One region of the Angustibacter luteus genome, then DNA from elsewhere that is predicted to be linked to it. Evidence: predicted binding sites of a transcription regulator. Region 1 holds the regulator's gene; the other holds the start of a gene.
What was found. The regulator HspR, encoded in region 1, represses chaperone genes until heat shock. The targets are predictions, from matches to a motif close to ANTTGAGNCNGNCNGNCTCAANT.
Positions count from the first base shown of each region.

Region 1 (5,288 bases):
TCGACGTCGAGGAGGGGCACCGGGTGCTGGACGTCGGCTCCGGTTCGGGCTGGACGACGACGCTGCTGGCCCACCTGGTCGGGCCGAGCGGCGAGGTGGTCGGCGTCGAGCTGGAGCCCGATCTGGCCCTGTGGGGCGCCTCGAACCTGGCCGTCCACGAGCTGCCCTGGGCCGGCGTGCACCGGGCGGAGCCGGGGGTGCTCGGCTGGCCGAAGGACGCGCCGTACGACCGGGTGCTGGTCTCTGCCGCCGCCAACGAGATCCCGGACGCGCTGGTCGACCAGCTCACCCCGAACGGGCTGATGGTCTGCCCAGTGGCTGGGCGGTTGGCGCGGGTCGCCCGGACGCCGGACGGCACCGAGGTGCACTGGTACGGGAATTATCGGTTCGTCCCGCTGCGCTGACCCTGCCATGGCAACCAGTGGAGCAGCGAACATCGCGGTGACGGGCAGCACGGGGAACATCGGCGGCCGGGTGGCCCGCGCGTTGGCGGCTCAGGGGGTGCCGCTGCGGCTGGTGGGCCGTGACCCGAGCCGCTTGCCGGACCTGCCCGGTGCCGTGGCGGGGCCGGCTGCCGAGTACGCGAGCACCGACGCGATGGTCGCGGCGATCGGCGACGCGCACACGCTGTTCCTGGTGTCCGGACGCGAGTCCGCGAACCGGCTCGCCGAGCACCGCAGCGCGGTCGACGCCGCGGTGCGCGCGGGCGTGCAGCGCATCGTCTACCTGTCGTTCCTCGGCGCCTCGGCCGACTGCACGTTCACCTTCGGCCGCGACCACTTCCACACCGAGGAGCACATCAGGGGCAGCGGTCTGCGCCACACGTTCCTGCGGGACAGCCTGTACGCCGACTTCTTCGCGCTGATGCCTGGCGAGGACGGCGTGATCCGTGGCCCCGCCGCTGACGGCCGGGTCAGTGCGGTGGCGCAGGACGACGTCGCGGACGTCGCCGTCGCGGTCCTGAGCGACGAGTCAGGCCAGCACGACGGTGTCGGCTACGACCTGACCGGGCCGGAGGCGTTCACCCTGACCGAGGCGGCCGCGCGGATCAGTGCGGCGACCGGGCGCGACGTGCGGTTCGAGGACGAGACGCTCGAGCAGGCCTACGCCTCGCGCGCGCACTACGGCGCCCCGGTTCGAGGTCGACGGCTGGGTGACGTCGTACCTGGCGATCGCCCGCGGCGAGCTCGCGAAGGTCAGTGACGACGTCCAGCGCCTGACCGGCCACCCGGCGCGCAGCCTGGACGACGTCCTGCGCTCTGCCGGCCACCGCTGAGCTCACCCGATCCGGGGCGAACGTGCATGATCACCGCGGGAGGGGGGCGGGACGCCACCACCCCCCTCCCGCGGTGATCATGCACGTTCGCCCCGCCGCGGTCAGGCCGGTTCCGAGGCGAAGAGGTTGAGGCCCAGTCGCTCGGCCAGGTGCTTCGTGGCCAGCTGGCCACGCACGCTGTTCCCGGCCGCGTCCAGGGGCGGCGAGAAGGTCGCGAGTCCACCCTTGCCAGGCGACACCGTCACGATCCCGCCGCTGACGCCACTCTTGCCAGGGACGCCGACCTCGTACAACCAGTCCCCCGAGAGCTCGTAGAGGCCGGCCGTGGCCATCACGGCCAGCACCCGCCGGCACACCCCCGGCCGCAGCACGCGCTCCCCGGACTGCGGGTTGACCCCGCCGTTCGCGAGCGTGGCCGCCATCACCGCGAGGTCGTGGACCGTGACCTCGAGGGAGCACTGCCGGGTGTAGGCGTCGGTCGTCTCATCGGGGTCGAAGTAGAGCCGGCCGTAGCTCTTCAGCAGGTGGGCGATGCCCTGGTTGCGCAGGTTCGACGCGGACTCGGAGGCGTACACCTCCTCGCTCATGGACAGCTCACGGCCGGCGAACCGGGACAGCCCCTCGCGGATCCGGTCGGACTTGAGCTCCGCCGAGTCGCCCGGCACCAGGCTCGTCGTGGCGATCGCGCCCGCGTTCACCAACGGGTTCATCGTCCGGTCGTCGTTCAGCTCGACCGCCATGAGCGAGTTGAACGGGAAGCCGGTGCTGTTCACGCCGAGCTGGCGGCGCGCCGCCTCGTAGCCGACCTCCTCGCACACGAGGGCGAAGACGAAGGGCTTGGACACGCTCTGGATCGAGAAGGACGTGTCGACGTCCCCGATCTCGAACGACCCGCCACGGGCACCGACGACACAGATGCCGAACAGGTCAGGGGACGCACCGGCCAGCGCGGGGATGTAGTCCGCGACGACGCCGTCGCTGTTCGCTCGGTAGCGCTCGTAGGCCTCGGTGACCAGCCGTCGGATCTCGTCCGGCGGGGGCAGCTCGCCGGTGGACACCCGCGGCGGCGTCGTCGCCTCGTCGAACGGCAGACGCTCGTACATGGACAGCTTCGTCATGGGTCCGCCCTCGTCCGGTGTCCTCCGGAGCGTACGTGGCAACCGCGTGCGCCAGGGCGAACGCCGTTGCCACGATCAGCCCTGCGGGCGCCAGACGACGAGCGCGGACGTCAGCCCGAAGGCGGACCGGTCCGGACGGCGCCCGGCGCGCATCGAGACCACGTCACCGGCGGGGCCGGCGGCGAACACCCGACGACCGAGCCCGGTCGCGTCCTGCACGGCGGCGAGCTCGTTGCTGAGCTCGACGACCCGGGCGCGCAGCGCGGCGACCTGGTGCTCGAGCTCGAGGATCTGCTTGATCCCGGCGAGGCTGACGCCCTCGTCCTGGGACAGCCGCTGCACCTGGCGGAGCAGCGAGACGTCGCGCGCCGAGTAGCGCCGGCCGCGCCCGCGCGTGCGGTCCGGCGAGACGAGGCCCAGCCGGTCGTACTGCCGCAACGTCTGCGGGTGCATGCCGGCCATCTGCGCCGCGACCGAGATGACGAAGACCGGGGTCTCGTCGTCCAGGTCGAGCTCGACCCGGCCCTGCCAGCTGGCGCTGTCGCTCATGTCAGCCGCCGGTCCGCGGTGAGCGCGCCCGGGCCATCAGGTCGGCGCGCGGGTCCTCGCCGCCGGTGGCCTTCGCGTACGCCTCGACGGCCTCGCGCGCGTCGTCGGTGAGCCGCTGCGGCACCGCCACCTGCACGGTGACGCGCAGGTCGCCGAAACCCTTGGCGTGCTTGACGCCCCGGCCCTTGACCCGCAGCGTGCGACCGGACGGCGTGCCGGCCGGCACCTTGACCCGAACGGTGGTGACGTCGCCCTCGGCGTCCAGCGTCGGGACGTCGACCTGCGCGCCCAGCGCGGCCTCGGCGAACGTGACCGGCACCGTGACGGTGAGGTCATCGCCCTGCCGGCCGAAGACCGGGTCCGGCGTGACAGCGACCTGGATCATCAGGTCACCTGCCGCCGCACCCGGGTCGCCGTCGGATCCCTTGCCGCGCAGGCGGATCTTCTGCCCGTCCTTGACGCCGGCCGGGATCCGCGCGGTCACCGTGCGACCCTCCGGCGTGCGCAGGGTGACGGTCGAGCCGACCACTGCCTCGCGGAACGGCAGGGTGGTGGTCGCGTTCACGTCGGCGCCGCGACGCGGGCCGCGGGTGCCGAAACCGCTGAACCGGCCACCGCGCCCACCACCGGCACCCGGGGCGCCACCCATGCCGCGCAGCAGGTCCTCGAGATCGATGCCGCCCGTGCTGTCGAACTGCGCGCGCTGGCCACCGCCCCCGGGAGCTCCCGCACCACCGAACAGACCGCCGAAGAGGTCCTCGAAGCCGGCCCCGCCCTGACCGCCCGGCGCGAATCGCGCGCCGCCGTGCGACATCGACCGGATCGCGTCGTACTGCTGGCGCTGCTCAATGTCGGAGAGCACCGAGTAGGCCTCGCCGATCTCCTTGAACCGGGTGTCGTCGCCCTCGTTGGCGTCCGGGTGGTGCTGGCGCGCCAGCTTGCGGTACGCCTTCTTGATCGCCGCCGCGTCCGCGTCCTTGGGGACACCGAGCGTGGCGTAGAAGTCCTTCTCGAACCAGTCCTGTCCGGCCATGCGGTGCCTCCTCTCGGACTCAGCTGGTGGTGTCGGGGTCGGCCACGGCGACGCGCGCAGCGCGCACGACCCGCTCACCGACGCGGTACCCCGGCTGCAGCACCTGGACGACGGTCGTGACCTCCGTGCCGGCGGCGAGCTCGGCCTGGACGTGCATGAGGGCCTCGTGCACCGCCGGGTCGAACGCCTCGCCGACCTCGCCGAAGCGCTCGAGACCGGCGCGCGCCACGATCGCCTCGAGCTTGTCGGCCACCGCTGCGAACGGCCCGCTCTCCAGGTCGCCGTGCTGGCGGGCCAGGTGCAGGTCGTCCATCACCGGCAGCAACGACTCCAGCACGGACGCCGTCGCGAGCTCGCGGGCGACGTCCCGGTCACGCTCGACCCGCTTGCGGTAGTTGACGTACTCGGCCTGCAGTCGCTGCAGGTCGGCCAGCCGCTCGGCGGCCAGGTCGACGTCAGCCGTGAGGCCGGACGACTTGTCATCCAGCCCCTGCTCGACCTCGGTCTCGTTGGCCATCTCGCCGCTGACCTCGGGGGCGGGAGCCTGCGGCGCCGCAGCGCCGCCGTCCCGCAGCTGTCCGGTCTGCGGGTCGATCCGCCGCTTGTCGCGGACGACGGGAGGCTCGCTCCCGTCGTCCGCGACCGGCCGACCGCCCTGGGGGGCGTCGGTCATGCCTGCGCCCGACCCTCGTTCTCGCCTGGCTCGTCGTCCACGACCTCGGCGTCGACGACGTCGTCGTCAGCGTCGGTCGCACCGGCGCCGCCCTCGGCGCTGCCGGCCTGCTCGGCGTCCGCGGAGGCCTGCGCCTCGGCCGCGTACATGGCCTGGCCGATGGCCTGGCTCGCGGTGGCGAGCGCCTCGGTCTTGGCCTTGAGGTCCTCGGTGGAGGCGTTGGCGGACAGCGCCTCCTTGAGGTCGGCGATGGACTTCTCGACGTCCGCCTTCGGCTCGGCCGGGATCTTGTCCTCGTTGTCCTTGACGAACTTCTCCGTCGACCAGACGAGCTGCTCGGCCTGGTTGCGGGTCTCCGCCTCCTCGCGACGCTGCTTGTCCTCGCTGGCGTGCGCCTCGGCGTCCTTGATCATCCGCTCGATCTCGTCCTTCGGCAGCGCGCTGCCGCCGGAGATCGTCATCGACTGCTCCTTGCCGGTGCCGCGGTCCTTGGCGGACACGTGCACGATGCCGTTGGCGTCGATGTCGAACGTGACCTCGACCTGCGGCATGCCGCGCGGCGCGGGAGCGATCCCGGTGAGGTCGAAGGTGCCCAGCGCCTTGTTGTCGCGGGTCATCTCGCGCTCGCCCTGGAAGACC
Region 1 is NZ_BAABFP010000004.1:557,943-563,230, reverse strand. Features, by position in the region: gene ABEB17_RS09110 (protein-L-isoaspartate O-methyltransferase family protein) at 1-404, shown strand, start outside; partial or broken gene ABEB17_RS09105 (NAD(P)H-binding protein) at 412-1,276, shown strand; gene glsA (glutaminase A) at 1,378-2,394, opposite strand; gene ABEB17_RS09095 (heat shock protein transcriptional repressor HspR) at 2,470-2,943, opposite strand; gene ABEB17_RS09090 (DnaJ C-terminal domain-containing protein) at 2,945-3,976, opposite strand; gene grpE (nucleotide exchange factor GrpE) at 3,996-4,649, opposite strand; gene dnaK (molecular chaperone DnaK) at 4,646-5,288, opposite strand, start outside.

Region 2 (5,288 bases), on a different contig from region 1:
AGTCGGCGTCCGGCCGCACGTCGAGTCCCAGCGCCTCGGCGAGCTGCACCGCCTGGTCGATGGTGATCCGCGCGCCCCGCAGTTGCGCACCCACCGGGTCGAGCGTCGACAGGTCGCTACCCCGCAGGTCGCACCCGCTCACGTTCGCCCCGCGCCACGACGCCCCCGAGGTGTCGCACCCGCGCAGGCTCGCGTCGTCCAACCGCACCCGGGACAAGTCGGCCTCGCGCATCCGCACGCCGCTGAACGTGGCCGAGCGCAGGTCGGCACCGGCCAGCGTGACGAACGACCAGTCGCCCCGCTCGACCCGCACCGGCCCCCAGTCGCAGCCGTCGAAGGTGCTGCCGGTCAGCTTGCAGCCGGTGAACCGCGCGTCGAAGAACGAGCACCGCACGAACGTGCAGGACAGGAACGCGGAGTCGGTGTACTCGGACACGTTGAACCGCACGCCGCGGAAGGTGCAGCTGTCGAAGACGGCGCCCTGGCCGCGCGACTCGGTGAGGTCGACGTCCAGCAGCTGCTCGTTCTCGAATCGCTCGCCGGACAGGTCGCGGGCGTACCAGTCCTCGCCGCTGATCGGTGGCACGTCAGTCCTCCCCGAGGATGTCGCGCTGCCGCTTGGCCTTGTCCCGCGCCTTCTCGGCCGCGCTGACCGCGCGCTCGGCGGTGGCGCGGTCGCTGTGCGCGGTGGTGAGCTGCTGCTGCGCGGCGCGGACGGCGAACCGGGCCTGGGTGAGCTTCTCGCGCAGATCCTCGACCTCGCGCTCGGCCGTCTGCTGCGCCTGCTCAGCGTCCAGCTCGGCCTGCATCGACGCCTGGACGGCGCGCGCGGCCTCGCGGATGTCCTCCTCGGCCTGGCTCAGCCGCTCGTCCGCGGCCGTCCGGCGTTCGGCGAGCTGGTCCTCCTTGGACCGTCGCCGGGTCCCGTCACCGGACGCCGGCGCCGGGCTGGGCGGCGGCCCGCCGGACGTCGTCCGTGGGGCCGGGGAGGTCGAGCTGAGCGGCGTCGCGGTGGCCGCGGTGATGTCGACCTCGCCGAGGCCGGCGTACGACAGGGCGCGCGTCAGGGCGCCGGATACGACCGCCTGGCCGGCCGCCGGGTCGGCGACGGCGGCCAGCAAGGTGGCGTCGAGCTCCCCGCACACGGCCGGGCTGACCGGTCCGGCGGACAGCAGGACGGCGCGCTTCACCAGCGTGGCGGCGGCACGTTGGCGCTCCTGGCCGAGGCGGCGCAGGTCATCGCCGGACAGGTTGGCCTGGGCCTCGCGCAGCTGCTCGCCGAGCTCGAGGTAGTCGGCCAGGGAGTCGGATTCGTCGCGGGCCAGCTGGTTCATCAGCGCGGCCGAGGCGGTGGGACGGCGCAGCGCCTTGACCTGCTTGGCCAGTGCGGCGTCCCCGTCGGCCTTCGCGTCGGCGGCCAGCTCGTCGCGGCGTCCGGTGAACTCGTCGGGCGGTAGCCGGTACAGCTCGTCGACGACCGCCTCGATGTCCATCCGCCCATCCTGCCGGTTCTGCGCCGATCCCGATAAGGTTGAGCGGAACACACTCAACTTTGTGCGCGTTGACCAAGGTGACCACCGAAGCACGATCAGGAGATCACGCATGGAGCTTGCCCTCACCACCCGCAGCCAGGAGGCGCTCGGCGACGCCGTCCGGCGTGCTGCAGCGGCCGGACACCCGCACGTCGAGCCCGCCCACCTCGCGGTGGCCCTGCTCGGCCAGCGCGAGGGGACGACCCGCCCGCTGGTGCAGGCGATGGGCGTCAACCCGCAGAACCTGACCGCCGAGGCCGAGCGCATCGTCGCCGGACTGCCGTCGGCCAGCGGCGCCACGGTGAGTGCCCCGCAGCTGTCCCGCGGCGCCCTCACGGTGCTCGAGGCGGCCAAGGAGGAGGCGGACGCCCTCGGCGACCAGTACGTCTCCACCGAGCACCTGCTGCTCGGGCTGACCCGCGACTCAGGCGCGCTCGGCACGGCACTCAAGGCGGACGGCGTCACCCGCGAGGGCGTCCTCGACGCGCTGCCGCAGATCCGCGGCAGCGCGAAGGTCACCAGCCCCGACCCGGAGTCCACCTACGACGCCCTCACCAAGTACGGCGTCGACCTGACGACGGCCGCCGAGGAGGGCAAGCTCGACCCGGTGATCGGCCGCGACGCCGAGATCCGCCGGGTCATCCAGGTGCTGTCCCGCCGCACCAAGAACAACCCGGTGCTGATCGGCGAACCCGGCGTCGGCAAGACCGCCGTCGTCGAGGGCCTGGCCCAGCGCATCGTGGACGGCGACGTCCCGGAGTCGTTGCGCGGCAAGCGGTTGATCTCACTCGACCTCGGCGCGATGGTCGCCGGCGCGAAGTACCGCGGCGAGTTCGAGGAGCGGCTCAAGGCGGTGCTGGAGGAGATCAAGGGCTCCGACGGGCAGATCGTCACCTTCATCGACGAGCTGCACACCCTTGTCGGCGCCGGTGCGTCCGGCGAGGGCGCGATGGACGCCGGCAACATGCTCAAGCCCATGCTCGCCCGCGGCGAGCTCCGGCTGGTCGGCGCCACGACGCTCGACGAGTACCGCGAGCGCATCGAGAAGGACTCCGCGCTCGAGCGACGCTTCCAGCAGGTCTTCGTCGGCGAGCCCAGCGTCACCGACACCGTGGCAATCCTGCGTGGCCTCAAGGAGCGCTACGAGGCACACCACAAGGTCGCCATCGCCGACGCGGCCCTGGTCGCGGCCGCGACGCTGTCCGACCGCTACATCAGCGGCCGCCAGCTGCCCGACAAGGCGATCGACCTCGTCGACGAGGCGGCGTCCCGGCTGCGGATGGAGATCGACTCGTCCCCGGTCGAGATCGACGAGCTCCGCCGCGCCGTCGACCGGCTCAAGATGGAGGAGCTCGCCCTCGCTCGCGAGGACGACGCCGCCTCGCGTGAGCGGCTCGAGCGGCTGCGCAAGGACCTCGCCGACAAGAGCGAGCAGCTCGCGGCGCTGAACGCCCGCTGGGAGCACGAGAAGGCGGGCCTCAACCGGGTCGGCGACCTCAAGAGCCAGCTGGACGACGTCCGCTCGCAGGCCGAGCGCCTGCAGCGCGAGGGTGACCTCGGAGCGGCGTCCGCGCTGCTGTACGGGCAGATCCCCGACATCGAGCGCGAGCTCGCCCAGGCCCAGGTGGCCGAGGCGCAGACCGACGTCGAGGACCTGATGGTCAAGGACGAGGTCGGCCCGGACGACGTCGCCGACGTGGTCGCGGCCTGGACCGGCATCCCCGCCGGGCGCCTGCTCGAGGGCGAGACCGAGAAGCTGCTGCGCATGGAGGACGTGCTCGGCGGCCGGCTGATCGGTCAGCGCCGCGCCGTCGAGGCGGTCAGTGACGCCGTCCGGCGTTCTCGTGCCGGCATCTCCGACCCCGACCGGCCCACCGGATCGTTCCTGTTCCTCGGCCCGACCGGCGTCGGCAAGACCGAGCTGGCGAAGGCGCTCGCGGACTTCCTGTTCGACGACGAGCGCGCGATGGTGCGGATCGACATGAGCGAGTACGGCGAGAAGCACTCCGTCTCCCGGCTGGTCGGCGCCCCGCCCGGGTACGTCGGCTACGACGAGGGCGGCCAGCTGACCGAGGCCGTGCGCCGTCGTCCGTACTCGGTGGTGCTGCTCGACGAGGTCGAGAAGGCGCACCCGGACGTGTTCGACATCCTGCTGCAGGTGCTGGACGACGGTCGGCTGACCGACGGCCAGGGCCGCACCGTGGACTTCCGCAACGCGATCCTGGTGCTGACGTCGAACCTCGGCTCGGTGTACCTGGTCGACCCGTCGCTGGACGACGATGCCCGGCACGAGGCCGTGATGGGCGCGGTGCGGGCGGCGTTCAAACCGGAGTTCCTGAACCGGTTGGACGACGTGGTGATCTTCGACGCGCTGTCGCTCGACGAGCTGTCGCGCATCGTGAACCTGCAGGTGGACCGGCTGGGGCAGCGGCTGGCCGAGCGGCGGCTGACCCTCGTGGTGAGCGACGCGGCCCGGGAGTGGTTGGCGCTGACGGGGTACGACCCGGCCTACGGCGCCCGTCCCTTGCGGCGGCTGGTCGCCAAGGAGATCGGCGACCGGCTGGCGAAGGCGCTGCTGTCCGGCGAGGTGCGCGACGGCGACACCGTGCTCGTCGACCGCCCGGCCGACCAGCACGCGCCGGGCCTCACCGTCACCCGAGCCTGACGCTCAGGGCCGCCGCACGGCACAGGCGCTGGGCGGCAGGTGGAGGGCCGCACGCAGGCGCTGGCTGGCTGCGGAGCGATCGTTGTTGTACGCGTGCGCGACGGGCGCATTGCTCTGCCAGATCTTGTCGCCCTTCGAGATCGTGAGGACCTTGTCGTAGTTGGACACGGACCTGATGAGAGCCGTTGCCGCCTTGGCCAGCTCGGGGTCGGCCTTGATCGCCGCGAGCTTGATCGTGTCCAGCCGCAGCTGCTCGGCGCGCTCCGTGGCATCGGCCGGTCCGTCGTCGAGGGCCAGGGTGAGCAGCAGCTCCCCCGGCAGCGCACTGTTGGTGGCGTTCACGTAGGCGGCTACGGCGGGGCTCGCGTCAGGTGGCATGACGGTCCGGCACTCGCGGTACCTCAGCGTGAGGTCTACCGGGGTGAGGCCGAACTGCTCGACGGTGAACGGCGATCCGGTGGCCACCACGGGCGGCTCGCCGGCTGCAGCAGCCGCCTTGATCGGTGCGGACAACGCGCCGGCGGAGCAGCCGGCAGTCGCGCCGGCCAGGATCAAGGGAACACACAGCAGGCCGATGGGCGCGCGTCGCACGGACAGGTCCTCTCCAGGCGGGACGCGGGCACCGAGCGGGCCCGCGTGTGGCGCACATCGGCTCGAATCGGGCTCCGCTGAAGGGGCCGCTCGCGGCCTTCACCCACCTGCTTCCGCCCCTCAGGCCGGTCTTGTGACTCCAGAACCGGGTTGGGTGGCGGAAACCGGGTTGGGTGGCGGAAACCGGGCTGGGTGGCGGAAGCGAGGGTCAGGCGGGACGGCGGCGGGCGCGGTAGGCGCGGACCTCCTGGCCGATGAGCCGGTCCACCAGGCCCGGCGCCCAGCGCTGCGCGGCGACGACGCCCCACTGCGCGCGTGGGAACACGATCAGCGCCTTGTTCCGCGCCACCCCGGTCAGCACCGCCTCGGCCAGCTCGTCCGGCCCGGGCAGCCCGCCCGGCTGAAGGCGCGCGGCGGACGTCCGCACGCTGCGCGTCGCCTCGTTCTCGCCGAGCCCAGGGTTGAGGTTGTCCAGCAGGGGCGTCGCGATGAATGCCGGG
Region 2 is NZ_BAABFP010000002.1:1,290,606-1,295,893, reverse strand. Features, by position in the region: gene ABEB17_RS06320 (pentapeptide repeat-containing protein) at 1-586, opposite strand, end outside; gene ABEB17_RS06315 (coiled-coil domain-containing protein) at 588-1,493, opposite strand; gene clpB (ATP-dependent chaperone ClpB) at 1,603-4,197, shown strand; gene ABEB17_RS06305 (hypothetical protein) at 4,201-4,788, opposite strand; gene ABEB17_RS06300 (SDR family NAD(P)-dependent oxidoreductase) at 4,997-5,288, opposite strand, start outside.
Region 2: the regulator HspR is predicted to act here: its motif matches at 1,530-1,552, upstream of clpB (ATP-dependent chaperone ClpB).